3 regions of the Streptomyces sp. CNT372 genome follow, and region 1 is predicted to be linked to each of the others. Evidence: predicted binding sites of a transcription regulator. Region 1 holds the regulator's gene; each other region holds the start of a gene.
What was found. The regulator HrcA, encoded in region 1, represses chaperone genes, less so after heat shock. The targets are predictions, from matches to a motif close to TTNGCACTCNGNNNNNCNGAGTGCNAA.
Positions count from the first base shown of each region.

Region 2: a site for HrcA is predicted at 1,724-1,750, ahead of groL (chaperonin GroEL). Genes of this name have one in related genera too.
Region 3: a site for HrcA is predicted at 1,161-1,187, ahead of groES (co-chaperone GroES). Genes of this name have one in related genera too.

Region 1 is NZ_KB897778.1:522,827-527,414, forward strand. Features, by position in the region: gene C593_RS0107555 (hypothetical protein) at 1-18, opposite strand, end outside; gene C593_RS0107560 (DUF3097 domain-containing protein) at 167-982, opposite strand; gene C593_RS0107565 (MBL fold metallo-hydrolase) at 1,008-1,778, opposite strand; gene hrcA (heat-inducible transcriptional repressor HrcA) at 2,031-3,047, shown strand; gene dnaJ (molecular chaperone DnaJ) at 3,048-4,184, shown strand.
Region 2 is NZ_KB897779.1:403,560-408,147, forward strand. Features, by position in the region: gene groL (chaperonin GroEL) at 1-1,560, opposite strand, end outside; gene C593_RS0109725 (cold-shock protein) at 2,036-2,239, opposite strand; gene C593_RS0109730 (MoaD/ThiS family protein) at 2,750-3,025, opposite strand; gene thrC (threonine synthase) at 3,022-4,362, opposite strand; SAM riboswitch class I at 4,356-4,500, opposite strand.
Region 3 is NZ_KB897780.1:257,276-261,863, reverse strand. Features, by position in the region: gene C593_RS0111550 (polysaccharide deacetylase family protein) at 180-1,094, shown strand; gene groES (co-chaperone GroES) at 1,335-1,643, shown strand; gene groL (chaperonin GroEL) at 1,740-3,365, shown strand; gene C593_RS0111535 (ester cyclase) at 3,507-4,199, opposite strand; gene C593_RS0111530 (SDR family NAD(P)-dependent oxidoreductase) at 4,262-4,588, opposite strand, start outside.

The DNA.
Region 1 (4,588 bases):
CTGGGCGTAGAGGCGCAACGGAGGGCTCCCGTTCGGGTCGGCAGGAGCGGGGTCCGCCGCGGTCGCCGTGCCGGGCCCGGTCCGGCCTCGGGCGCGGACCACCACGTTCCGGTACAGCAGAGTAGAGGGTGTGAATCCCCTTTTCCGGTAGGTGGGTGACGGGGCGTCAGGAAAGGGGCTCCTCCGGGGCCGTCACGAAGTCGATGAGTTCCTCGACGCGGCCCAGGAGTTCCGGTTCCAGATCCTTGTAGCTGCGGACGCGGGAGAGGATGTGCTGCCAGGCCGCGCCCGTGTTCTCCGGCCAGCCGAGGGCGCGGCAGACGCCCGTCTTCCAGTCCTGGCCGCGCGGGACGGCGGGCCAGGCGGGGATGCCGACGGAGGCGGGCTTCACCGCCTCCCAGACGTCGACATAGGGGTGGCCCACCACCAGGACGTGCGGGTCGTTCACCGAGGCCGCGATCCGGGACTCCTTGGAGCCCGCCACCAGGTGGTCCACGAGGACGCCCAGTCGGGCGTCCGGCCCGGGGCCGAACCCGGCGACGATCGCGGGGAGGTCGTCGACGCCCTCCAGGTACTCCACGACCACGCCCTCGATGCGCAGGTCGTCGCCCCAGACGCGTTCCACCAGCTCGGCGTCGTGGCGGCCCTCGACGTAGATCCGGCCCGCGCGGGCGACCCGGGCGCGCGCGCCGGGGACCGCGACGGAGCCCGAGGCGGTACGGGTGGGCCGGGCCGGGCCGGCGGCGGGGCGGACCAGGGTGACGGCCTTCCCCTCCAGCAGGAAGCCGCGCGGCTCCATCGGGAAGACCCGGTGCTTGCCGAACCGGTCCTCCAGGGTGACCGTGCCCGCCTCGCAGCGGATCACCGCCCCGCAGAAGCCCGTGGCCACCTCCTCCACGACCAGGTCGGGCTCCGCGGGGACCTCGGGGGCGGGAGCCGAACGCTTCCAGGGCGGCGTCAGATCAGGGCTGTAGCTGCGCATTCGCCCGACAATACGGCCGGTCGCCCTACGACACGCCGAAGCGCGCGGCCAGCTCCTCGCGCTGCCGGCGCACGAACGCGGCGTCCACCACGGCCCCGTGGCCCGGTACGTACAGCGCGTCCTCGCCGCCGAGGGCGAGCAGCCGGTCGAGGGCGGCGGGCCAGCGCGAGGCGATGGCGTCCGGTCCCGCCTGCGGCTCCCCGGACTCCTCGACCAGGTCGCCGCAGAAGACGACCTCCCGCTCACCGGGCACCAGCAGCGCCAGGTCGTGGCCGCTGTGGCCGGGGCCCACGTTGGCGAGCAGCACCTGCCGGCCGCCCAGGTCGAGGGTGCACTCCCCGGTGACGGTGTGCCCGGGCAGCACCAGGGCGCCGGTGGCCTCGGCCGCCTCCTCGGGCGGGACGCCGTGGCGCACCGCGTCCGCGCGGAGCGCGTCCCGGTCCCGGGCCAGCAGGGTGTCCGCGCCCACCGCCGCGTGCACGGCGGCCCCGGGGAAGGCCGGGGTGCCGAGGACATGATCGAAGTGGGGATGGCTCAGTGCGATGTGCGTCACGTGCGGCACGGGCGCGGCGGGGGAGTGACGGGCCTCGCCGAGGAGGGCCGCCACCTGGGCGCGCAGCTCCGCGCCCTCGCGGAGCGAGGAGCCCGTGTCGTAGAGCAGTACCGCGTCCCGCCCGACGACCAGGCCGGCGGTCGCGTCCCAGACCGGGAGTCTGCGCCGCCCCACCCCGTCCGCCAGCCGTTCCCAGCCCGCCGCTTCCCAGGCGATGTCCCGTGCCGCCGTGTCCGTACCCATGCCCCGACGCTATCCGCCCGCCGCGCCGGCGGGTGCGGGGCGGGCGGTGTGACGAGTCGCGCGCCGCCGCCCTTGCTTGGGGTGTACCCGGCAGCCGTACACTGGCCGGGGCACCGCTGGCACTCGGACGCAACGAGTGCCAGACGACCCGGAGGCGCCCAGGAGCCGACCCGGACGGTACGGGGACGCTCCCGGGAAGCACGACCTACGAAGCTCGGCCACGAGGACACGAACCACCGCTGGAGGTGCGCGATGCTCAGCGAACGCAGGCTGGAGGTGCTGCGCGCCATCGTCCAGGACTACGTGGGCACCGAGGAGCCGGTCGGCTCCAAGGCGCTGACCGAGCGGCACCAGCTCGGCGTCTCCCCGGCCACCGTGCGCAACGACATGGCGGTGCTGGAGGAGGAGGGCTTCATCGCCCAGCCCCACACCAGCGCCGGCCGCATCCCCACGGACAAGGGCTACCGGCTCTTCGTGGACAGGCTCGCCGGGGTGAAGCCGCTGTCCGCGCCCGAGCGCCGGGCCATCCAGAACTTCCTCGACGGCGCGGTCGACCTCGACGACGTCGTCGGCCGCACGGTGCGGCTGCTCGCGCAGCTCACCCGGCAGGTGGCCGTCGTCCAGTACCCCTCGCTGACCCGGTCCACGGTCCGGCACGTGGAGCTGCTGTCCCTGGCACCCGCCCGGCTGATGCTGGTGCTGATCACGGACACCGGCCGGGTCGAGCAGCGGATGGTCGACTGCCCGGCGCCGTTCGGCGAGAGCGCGCTCGCGGACCTGCGCGCCCGGCTCAACAGCCGTGTGGTGGGCCGCCGTTTCGCGGATGTGCCGCAGCTCGTGCAGGATCTGCCGGAGTCCTTCGAGGCGGAGGACCGCGGCACGGTCTCCACGGTGCTGGCGACGCTGCTGGAGACCCTGGTCGAGGAGACCGAGGAGCGGCTGATGATCGGCGGCACCGCCAATCTGACCCGCTTCGGACACGATTTCCCCCTGACGATCAGGCCGGTGCTGGAGGCGCTGGAGGAGCACGTGGTGCTGCTCAAGCTCCTCGGCGAGGCCCCGGAATCGGGCGTGACCGTGAGAATCGGGCATGAGAATGCCCACGAGGGACTGAACTCCACGTCCGTCGTCTCGGTCGGTTACGGTTCGGGCGGCGAAGCAGTCGCCAAACTCGGCGTGGTCGGACCGACCCGCATGGACTACCCCGGAACGATGGGAGCGGTACGCGCAGTGGCACGTTACGTCGGACAGATCCTGGCGGAGTCGTAAGTGGCCACGGACTACTACGCCGTACTCGGCGTACGCCGCGACGCATCGCAGGACGAGATCAAGAAGGCGTTCCGCCGTCTCGCCCGTGAGCTCCACCCGGACGTGAACCCGGACCCGAAGACGCAGGAGCGCTTCAAGGAGATCAACGCCGCGTACGAGGTCCTCTCGGACCCGCAGAAGAAGCAGGTCTACGACCTCGGCGGCGACCCGCTCTCCCAGGCCGGGGGCCCCGGTGCGGGCGGCTTCGGCGCGGGCGGTTTCGGGAACTTCTCCGACATCATGGACGCCTTCTTCGGCACGGCCTCGCAGCGCGGCCCGCGCTCGCGCACCCGCCGGGGCCAGGACGCCATGATCCGCCTGGAGGTCGAGCTCAACGAGGCGGCCTTCGGCACCACCAAGGACATCCAGGTCGACACGGCGGTCGTCTGCAACGGCTGCTCCGGCGAGGGCGCCGCCCCCGGCACCTCGGCGCAGACCTGCGACATGTGCCGCGGGCGCGGCGAGGTCTCGCAGGTCACGCGGTCGTTCCTGGGCCAGGTCATGACCTCCCGGCCCTGCCCGCAGTGCCAGGGCTTCGGCACGGTCGTGCCGACCCCGTGCCCGGAGTGCGCGGGTGACGGGCGGGTCCGCTCCCGCCGCACCCTGACGGTGAAGATCCCGGCGGGCGTCGACAACGGCACCCGTATCCAGCTCGCGGGCGAGGGCGAGGTCGGCCCCGGCGGCGGCCCGGCAGGCGACCTGTACGTGGAGATCCACGAGCTGCCCCACCCCGTCTTCCAGCGGCGCGGCGACGACCTGCACTGCACGGTCACCATCCCGATGACGGCGGCGGCCCTGGGCACCAAGTGCCCGCTGGAGACCCTCGACGGCCTGGAGGAGGTCGACATCCGGCCCGGCACCCAGTCCGGCCAGTCGATCCCGCTGCACGGGCGCGGCATCACTCACCTGCGCGGGGGCGGCCGGGGCGACCTGATCGTGCACGTCGAGGTCACGACCCCGTCCAAGCTGGACCCGGAGCAGGAGCGCCTCCTGCGCGACCTGGCCAAGCTCCGCGGCGAGGAACGCCCCCAGGGCCAGTTCCAGCCGGGGCAGCAGGGCCTCTTCTCCCGCCTCAAGGACGCGTTCAACGGACGCTAGCCCGTCCGCCCCGCCGGGCCCCGGTCCGGCCGGTGCCCGTCCCGACGAGCCGCCCCCGCCAACCGGCGGGGGCGGCTCGTCGCTGTGCGGTGGGATGCGGCGGGGGCTGCGGGACAGGCGTTCGCGGCGGGGCGGGCGCCCGCGCCCGCCTTCCCGGCCGGCGGGGCCCGGCGGGGGCCTGGCCGGGCTGTCGCCGGGGCTCCCGTCCCGGGTGCTGCCGTCGCGCCGGCCTCCGGCGGGCCCCGGCGGCGGCACGGGCATGGCCCGGCATACGGCCGATCGCCGTCCTGGATCAGGAACGCCCGCCTCGGCGGCGGCCGGGGCCCCGGGGCTGCCCGGTCGCGGCGGGGCCCGGGGCCGACCCGGCCCCCGCGGGCCCCGGCCCCGTACGGCCGCCCCGTGCG
Region 2 (4,588 bases), on a different contig from region 1:
GTCGGCGATGACGGCCTCGGTGGTGAGGAACAGCGCGGCGATGGAGGCCGCGTTCTGCAGGGCGGAACGCGTCACCTTCGCCGGGTCGATGATGCCCTCGGCGATCATGTCGACGTACTCGCCGGTCGCGGCGTTCAGACCGTGGCCGACGGTCAGGTTGCGCACCTTCTCCACGACGACGCCGCCCTCGAGACCACCGTTGACGGCGATCTGCTTCAGCGGGGCCTCCAGCGCGAGCTTCACGGCGTTGGCGCCGGTCGCCTCGTCGCCGTCCAGCTCCAGCTTCTCGAAGACCGCGGAGGCCTGGAGCAGGGCCACGCCACCACCGGCGACGATGCCCTCCTCGACGGCCGCCTTGGCGTTGCGCACGGCGTCCTCGATGCGGTGCTTGCGCTCCTTGAGCTCGACCTCGGTCGCGGCGCCGGCCTTGATGACGGCCACGCCGCCGGCCAGCTTCGCGAGGCGCTCCTGGAGCTTCTCGCGGTCGTAGTCCGAGTCGCTGTTCTCGATCTCGGCGCGGATCTGGTTGACCCGGCCGGCGACCTGGTCGCTGTCACCGGCACCGTCGACGATGGTGGTCTCGTCCTTGGTGATGACGACCTTGCGGGCGCGGCCCAGCAGGTCCAGGCCGGCGTTCTCCAGCTTGAGGCCGACCTCCTCGGAGATGACCGTGCCGCCGGTGAGGATGGCGATGTCGTTCAGCATGGCCTTGCGGCGGTCGCCGAAGCCCGGGGCCTTGACGGCGACGGACTTGAAGGTGCCGCGGATCTTGTTGACGACCAGGGTCGACAGGGCCTCGCCCTCGACGTCCTCGGCGATGATCAGCAGCGGCTTGCCGGACTGCATGACCTTCTCCAGCAGCGGAAGGAGGTCCTTCACGTTGCTGACCTTGGAGTTGACGATCAGGATGTACGGGTCGTCGAGGGACGCCTCCATACGCTCCATGTCGGTGGCGAAGTACGCCGAGATGTAGCCCTTGTCGAAGCGCATACCCTCGGTGAGCTCCAGCTCCAGACCGAAGGTCTGGGACTCCTCGACGGTGATGACGCCTTCCTTGCCGACCTTGTCCATGGCCTCGGCGATCAGCTCGCCGATCTGGGTGTCGGCGGCGGAGATGGAGGCCGTGGAAGCGATCTGCTCCTTGGTCTCGACGTCCTTCGCCTGCTCCAGCAGCGCACCGGAGACGGCCTCGACGGCCTTCTCGATGCCGCGCTTCAGGGCCATCGGGTTGGCGCCGGCGGCGACGTTGCGCAGACCCTCGCGGACGAGCGCCTGGGCGAGAACGGTCGCGGTGGTCGTACCGTCACCGGCGACGTCGTCCGTCTTCTTGGCGACTTCCTTGACCAGCTCGGCGCCGATCTTCTCGTACGGGTCCTCGAGCTCGATCTCCTTGGCGATGGAGACACCATCGTTGGTGATCGTGGGGGCGCCCCACTTCTTCTCGAGGACGACGTTGCGACCCTTGGGACCAAGGGTGACCTTGACGGCGTCGGCGAGCTGGTTCATCCCGCGCTCGAGACCGCGCCGTGCCTCCTCGTCGAACGCGATGATCTTGGCCATGTGAAGTGGTCCTCCCGGACTGGGGTGGATGCTTCGGATCGCGTCCGGCGCCCGCGACGGCCGGCCTGCGCGCCCTGCGGTTCCTTGCCCCGCACGACCCGCGGGCCTCACCGACCCGATCCAAGTTCTGTCACTCTCACTCGGAGAGTGCTAACGCCAATGATTAGCACTCGACCCCCCCGAGTGCAAGCGCCTTCGAAGAAGGCTCGATGAGGGGCGGTGGTCGGGCGACGGGAGGGAGCAAGCGCCTTCGAAGAAGGCTCCACGAGGGGCGGCGGTCGGTCGACGGGCGGGAGCAAGCGCCTCCGGCGAAGACCCGTGGGGGGCGGTGGCCGGGCGGCGGGCGCCTCCGGCGGCCCGGGCGCGGGCATGCGCGAGGGGCCCGCTTCCCGGTGGTCGGGATGCGGGCCCCTCGGCGTGAGTGCGTCGGTGGCCGAACGCGCCTGAATCAGTCGGATCAGTCGGATCGGACGGATCAGACGGCGAGCTTGACCATGTCCGCCTGCGGACCCTTCTGGCCCTGCGAGATCTCGAACTCGACCCGCTGACCCTCTTCAAGGGTGCGGTATCCGTCCATCTGAATCGCGCTGTAGTGGACGAAAACATCCGCACCACCGTCGACCGCGATGAAGCCGTACCCCTTCTCCGCGTTGAACCACTTGACGGTGCCCTGAGCCATGCCTAACTCCCCTATTACTGGCCCTTGCGCAGGACCGCACTTCGCGGACCCGGGTCAGACCTCACCCCGACAGGAGGGGTGTGCGCCGGAACGCGTCGACCGCGGCTGAATGTATCTGCACAACTGCCCTCTGCAACAGGTCAATCGGACGAGAAATCCAGGCAGGACCGATCGTCCGATCCGTACCAATCCGCTGAATTCCGGGGCAAGTCGGGCCCGACAAAGCGGCACTATTGAGGCAATTCGATCGCAGAGTTTGGCCGCTTTCTTGCGGTGCGGCTCAAATGCTCTCCCGCTGCGCGGCCGGGGTTTCCCAGACTCTACCGCGCCTAACCATGCAGAATCGCCCCCTCCGCTTAGCTCGCGGAAAGGGCGATCCAGGTAACTCCGGGTAACTAACGGGCGTTGTGCACGAAACGCCCGGGCCGGCCCCGAGGCCGGAGGGCCCCGTGCCGGCCCCGTCGCTCAGCCGCGCCTCAGCCGCCGGTTCTGCCGCCGGCCACCGTCGGTTCAGCCGCCGGCCACCGCCGGGATGATGGAGACGCCCGCGCCGTCCGGCGTCGCCGTCTCCAGGCCCTGCTCGAAGCGCACGTCGTCGTCGTTCACGTACACGTTCACGAAGCGGCGCAGCTTGCCCTGGTCGTCCAGGACGCGGGCCGCGATGCCCGTGTGGTTCTTCTCCAGGTCGGCGATGACCTCGGCGAGGGTCGCGCCCTCGGCCGGGACCTCGGCCTGCCCGCCCGTGTAGGTGCGCAGGATGGTGGGGATGCGGACGTTGACGCTCATGCGAGGCCAGCCTCTCGGAAAGAGTCCAGGTTGGGTCGGATGACAGCGGTCATACCCGTCGTGGGGGCGACCGCGTCCAGGGTCTTGAGGCCGTCACCCGTGTTGACGACCACCGTCGTCAGGGACGGGTCGATGAGACCGGCCTCGATCAGCTTCTTGGTCACGCCGAGGGTCACCCCGCCCGCGGTCTCCGTGAACACGCCCTCCGTGCGGGCGAGCAGCTTGATCGCGTCCACGATCTGCTCGTCCGTGACGTCCTCGACCGCGCCGCCGGTGCGGCGGCAGATGTCCAGGACGTACGGGCCGTCGGCCGGGTTGCCGATCGCCAGGGACTTGGCGATGGTGTCCGGCTTCTGCGGCCGGACCACGTCGTGGCCCGCCTTGAAGGCGACGGAGACCGGGGAGCAGCCCTCGGCCTGGGCACCGAAGACCTTGTACGGCTTGTCCTCGACGAGGCCCAGCTTGATCAGCTCCTGGATCCCCTTGTCGATCTTCGTGAGCTGGGAGCCGGACGCGATCGGGATGACGATCTGGTCCGGGATCTCCCATCCGAGCTGCTCGCAGATCTCGTACGCGAGGGTCTTGGAGCCCTCCGCGTAGTACGGGCGCAGGTTGACGTTCACAAAGCCCCAGCCCTCGCCGGCCGGGTCGCCGATGAGCTCGGAGCAGAAGCGGTTGACGTCGTCGTAGTTGCCCTCGATGCCGACGAGTTCACCGCCGTAGACGGCGGCCATGACGACCTTGCCCTGCTCCAGGTCGTGCGGGATGAACACGCAGGAACGGAAGCCGGCCCGGGCCGCCGCGGCGCCGACGGCGCCCGCGAGGTTGCCGGTGGAGGAGCAGGAGAGGGTGGTGTAGCCGAAGGCGCGGGCGGCCTCCAGGGCCTGGGCGACGACCCGGTCCTTGAAGGAGTGCGTCGGGTTGCCGGAGTCGTCCTTGACGTGCAGTCGGCCCGGCTCGACGCCCAGCTCGCGGGCGAGGTTGTCGGCCCGCACGAGCTTGGTCCAGCCCGGGTTCAGGTTCGGCTTGCCGGCCACGTCGGCGGGGACGGGCAGCAGGGGCGCGTAGCGCCAGATGTTCTCGGGGCCGTTCTCGATCTGCTTGCGCAGCGCTTCCGGGTCGCCGCTCGGGATGTCGTACGCGACTTCGAGCGGCCCGAAACAGGCCTCGCAGGCGAAGATCGGGCCGAGGTCGAAGCGCTCCCCGCACTCGCGGCAGGAGAGCCCGCAGGCGGGTCCGAGGTCGACGGCACCGGCCCGGGAAGCGGTGGGGGAAGCGGCGTCCGTGGAGGTCGCGGCGGTCTGTGCAGCCATGGAGGCGAGGCCCTTTCTCCTCATCTTCCTCATGGCGCATCTCGCCATGAGACGGATTTGGCACCTTCCCTAGCCGGGAGCCTCGCTTCGTGGTGAACGAGACCGGCTGGAGGGTTGCCGGGGCTTCAACGGGCCGTTTCCCTCTGCCCCTCTGGATGAGCGGTATTCGATTGTCCGAACGGGACGACCCCGACATGCGACGGTCATCCGCGTTGTTCAAGACTGTAACCGAACCCCCGGACGGTCCGAG
Region 3 (4,588 bases), on a different contig from region 1:
GCCCGGGCCCCGGTCCGGCCCCCGCCCTCCCTCCCACCCACCCCGCGCCTCCCCTGTCCGCCTCCCCTGTCCGCCGCCCGGGGGACGGGCGGCCTCCGCGGGCGGTGTCGGCCGGGCCCGGGGACGGTCCGCTGACAGGATGCGACGCCATGCAACTAGTACGACAAAAGGGAAAGCTGATGACTTTTCGTGTGCGAGCGGCCCTCGCGGCGTTCGTCGTCGCAGCCCTGGGCGTGGGCTGCGCCGCCGAGACGCGCGGGACGGACCCGGCCGCGACCCCCGCGGCCGGCACCAGGGCCGAGGAGGAGCGCCGGGCCGCCGAGGAGGACGGCGCGGCCGGTGCCCTGGCCGCGCAGGCCGAGAAGGCGCACCGCGCCCAGGCGGCCCGCGCGGTCGCGGCGAAGAAGTGGGGCCTGGCCAGGACCCCGCTCGCCGCGCCCCCGCCCCCCGCCGCCAAGCCGCGCATCACCACCCGCAAGGGCTTCGAGGTCACCGGCGGCGCGGGTCTGCCGCCCGTCTTCACCACCGTCCCCACCAAGGAGAAGATCGTCTTCCTGACGATCGACGACGGCGCGGAGAAGGACCCGGAGCTGCTGCGGATGCTGTCCGAACTCCGGATCCCGTACAGCGCCTTCCTCAGCGACTACGTCATCAACGACGACTACGCCTACTTCGAGAAGATGCGCGACAGCGGGGTGGCGCTGCACAACCACACCCTCAACCACCGCTATCTGCCGGGCCTGTCGTACGCGCAGCAGAAGCGTGAGATCTGCGGCCAGCAGGAGAAGCTCCAGAAGCGGTACGGCACCCGGCCGCGCCTGTTCCGCCCGCCGTACGGCAACTACAACGGAGACACGCTGCGGGTGGCCAAGTCCTGCGGCGTCGAGGCGGTACCGCTGTGGGCGGCCGAGGCGTTCCCGGACCGCATGGAGTGGCGCGAGTGGGACCGCGACCTGCATCCGGGCGACATCATCCTCACCCACTTCCGCGGCAAGGGGGACTGGAAGGGCTCCATGCCCGACATGATCCGCCAGGTCATGCGCACGGTCACCGACAAGGGGTACGCCGTGGCGAAGCTGGAGGACTACGTCTGAACCGCACTCCCGGGCAGGGGCGCGACGCCGAGAACAGCCCTCCGCGGCGCGCCGCGGAGGGCTGTATTGGCACTCCGCTTGACCGAGTGCTAATCGCAGTCATAGTCTCGCTCCTGGCACTCACCACAGGAGAGTGCCAACACAGCGACGGGCAGGTCCGGCACCCGCGACGACGGATCCACCTGGTCGCCACCTCAGATCAATTGACCCCGTGAGATCTCCGAAGGGGGAGGTCGGATCGTGACGACCGCCAGCACCAAGGTTGCCATCAAGCCGCTCGAGGACCGCATTGTGGTCCAGCCGCTCGACGCCGAGCAGACCACGGCCTCTGGCCTGGTTATTCCGGACACCGCCAAGGAGAAGCCCCAGGAGGGCGTCGTCCTGGCCGTGGGCCCGGGCCGCTTCGAGAACGGCGAGCGTCTCCCGCTCGACGTGAACGTCGGCGACGTCGTGCTCTACAGCAAGTACGGCGGCACCGAAGTGAAGTACAGCGGCGAGGAGTACCTCGTCCTCTCGGCTCGCGACGTGCTCGCGATCGTCGAGAAGTAATTCACCGATTTACTTTCGAACCGCGCCCCTGGTCACCCCGCTGATTGCCGGGCGGCGAGGGGCGCGGCTCGTTTCGAGAGGACTTGAGAAAGCTCCATGGCGAAGATCCTGAAGTTCGACGAGGACGCCCGTCGCGCCCTTGAGCGCGGCGTCAACAAGCTTGCCGACACCGTCAAGGTGACGATCGGCCCCCGCGGCCGCAACGTCGTCATCGACAAGAAGTTCGGCGCTCCCACCATCACCAACGACGGTGTGACCATCGCCCGCGAGGTCGAGGTCGAGGACCCGTACGAGAACCTCGGCGCCCAGCTGGTGAAGGAGGTGGCGACCAAGACCAACGACATCGCGGGTGACGGCACCACCACCGCCACCGTGCTGGCCCAGGCCCTGGTCCGCGAGGGCCTGCGCAACGTCGCCGCCGGTGCCTCCCCGGCCGCCCTGAAGAAGGGCATCGACGCCGCCGTCAAGGCCGTCTCCGACGAGCTGCTGGCGACCGCGCGCCCGATCGACGAGAAGTCCGACATCGCCGCCGTGGCCGCGCTCTCCGCGCAGGACCAGCAGGTCGGCGAGCTCATCGCCGAGGCGATGGACAAGGTCGGCAAGGACGGTGTCATCACCGTCGAGGAGTCCAACACCTTCGGTCTGGAGCTGGACTTCACCGAGGGCATGGCCTTCGACAAGGGCTACCTGTCCCCGTACATGGTGACCGACCAGGAGCGTATGGAGGCCGTCCTCGACGACCCGTACATCCTGATCCACCAGGGCAAGATCTCCTCCATCCAGGACCTGCTGCCGCTGCTGGAGAAGGTCATCCAGGCCGGTGCCTCCAAGCCGCTGCTGATCATCGCCGAGGACGTCGAGGGCGAGGCCCTGTCGACCCTGGTGGTCAACAAGATCCGCGGCACCTTCAACGCGGTGGCCGTCAAGGCCCCCGGCTTCGGCGACCGCCGCAAGGCGATGCTCGGCGACATGGCCACCCTCACCGGTGCCACCGTCATCGCCGAGGAGGTCGGCCTCAAGCTCGACCAGGCCGGTCTGGACGTGCTGGGCACCGCCCGTCGCGTCACCGTCACCAAGGACGACACCACGATCGTCGACGGCGGCGGCGACTCGGCCGACGTGGCCGGCCGCGTCAACCAGATCAAGGCCGAGATCGAGAGCACGGACTCCGACTGGGACCGCGAGAAGCTCCAGGAGCGCCTCGCGAAGCTGGCCGGCGGCGTGTGCGTGATCAAGGTCGGCGCCGCCACCGAGGTGGAGCTGAAGGAGAAGAAGCACCGTCTGGAGGACGCCATCTCCGCGACCCGCGCCGCGGTCGAGGAGGGCATCGTCTCCGGTGGTGGCTCCGCGCTCGTCCACGCCGTCAAGGTGCTGGACGGCAACCTCGGCAAGGAGGGCGACGAGGCCACCGGTGTCGCCGTCGTTCGCCGCGCCGCCGTCGAGCCGCTGCGCTGGATCGCCGAGAACGCCGGCCTGGAGGGCTACGTCATCACCTCCAAGGTGGCGGAGCTGGAGAAGGGGAACGGCTTCAATGCCGCGACCGGCGAGTACGGCGACCTGGTCAAGGCCGGTGTCATCGACCCGGTCAAGGTGACCCGTTCCGCGCTCGAGAACGCCGCCTCCATCGCCTCCCTGCTGCTCACGACCGAGACCCTGGTCGTCGAGAAGCCGGCCGAGGAGGAGGCCGACGCGGGCCACGGCGGCCACGGCCACAGCCACTGACGCTCACCGGTGCGGCGCGCCGCACCGGTAGCGGACCCCCGGCCCCCCCGCGGACACGCGAGGGGCCGGGGGTCCGGCGCGTCGCCTGCTCCGAGGGCGCTCCCGCGTCTTCGTGAGGTCCCCGGACGGGCCGCCGCCCGGTCAGGCCGCTCCGAGCTGCTTCATCAGCCCGAGCCGGTCGAAGTGCCACCAGCCTTCCTTGATCTTTCCGCCGCTGAAGCGGAAGATCGTCGTCCCGGTCATCACGCACTCGTCGCCGCTCGCGGGAATCCCCTGGAACTCGGCCTTGTGCTTGCCGTTCCACCGCCAGAGGATCACCACGTCGTCCCCTTCGCACACCTGCCGGTCGAGGTCGAAGGTGAAGTCGAAGGCGTCGCGCCACATGGTGATGTCGCGGCGGACGACGTCGGTGCCGGTCTCGGCGTCCGCCTCGTTGGCCACGTCGTGGTCGACGTAGTCCTCGGCGAACATCTCGCCGATCGCGTCCAGGTTCCCGCCCGACACGACCTCGTGGAAGAAGCGCCGGGCGACGGCCGCGTTGAGCTGTTCCTCACGTACGACGTCCAGGTCGGTGAAGGACGGCATACCGTCACAGAGGGCCACCATCTCCCGGAACATCCGGTCGGTCTCCGGGAGTTGGGAGTTCTCCATCGCCTCCTCGTAGGAGTTGAACTCCACGATGTCGACGTAGTGCCTGCTGTTGCCGCGGTCCCGTCCCGTGACGGCGTGCCCGGTTGTCCGCTTCCCTCTGGTCTGCTCCACCCACCGCTCCATCAGCGTGTTCATGCTGTCGAAGTCGGCGGTCTCGTAGTCGATGATCTGCACGAACTTCATGGCGCCTCCCACCGCAGGGATGCTTCCATTTTAGTGACGCAGATCACATTCGCCCTGTTGGCTCAGCGTGGCCCGTACTTGCGTCCCGTCCGCGCCGTCATCCCGCCCAGGAGGCCGCGCGGCGTCAGCTTCACCACGCCCATCAGCGCCTTGTACCGGGGGTCCGGGACCGACAGGGACTTGCCCTTCGCCAGGTCCGCCAGCGCGGCCGCCACCAGCTTGTCGGCGTCCAGCCACATCCAGCCGGGGATGTTGTCCGTCCCCATCCCCGCCCGCTGGTGGAACTCGGTCCGCACGAAGCCGGGGCAGAGGGCCATCAGCCGCACCCCCGAGCCCGCCAGGTCCCGCGCCGCGCCCTGGGTGAACTGCACGACCCACGCCTTGGACGC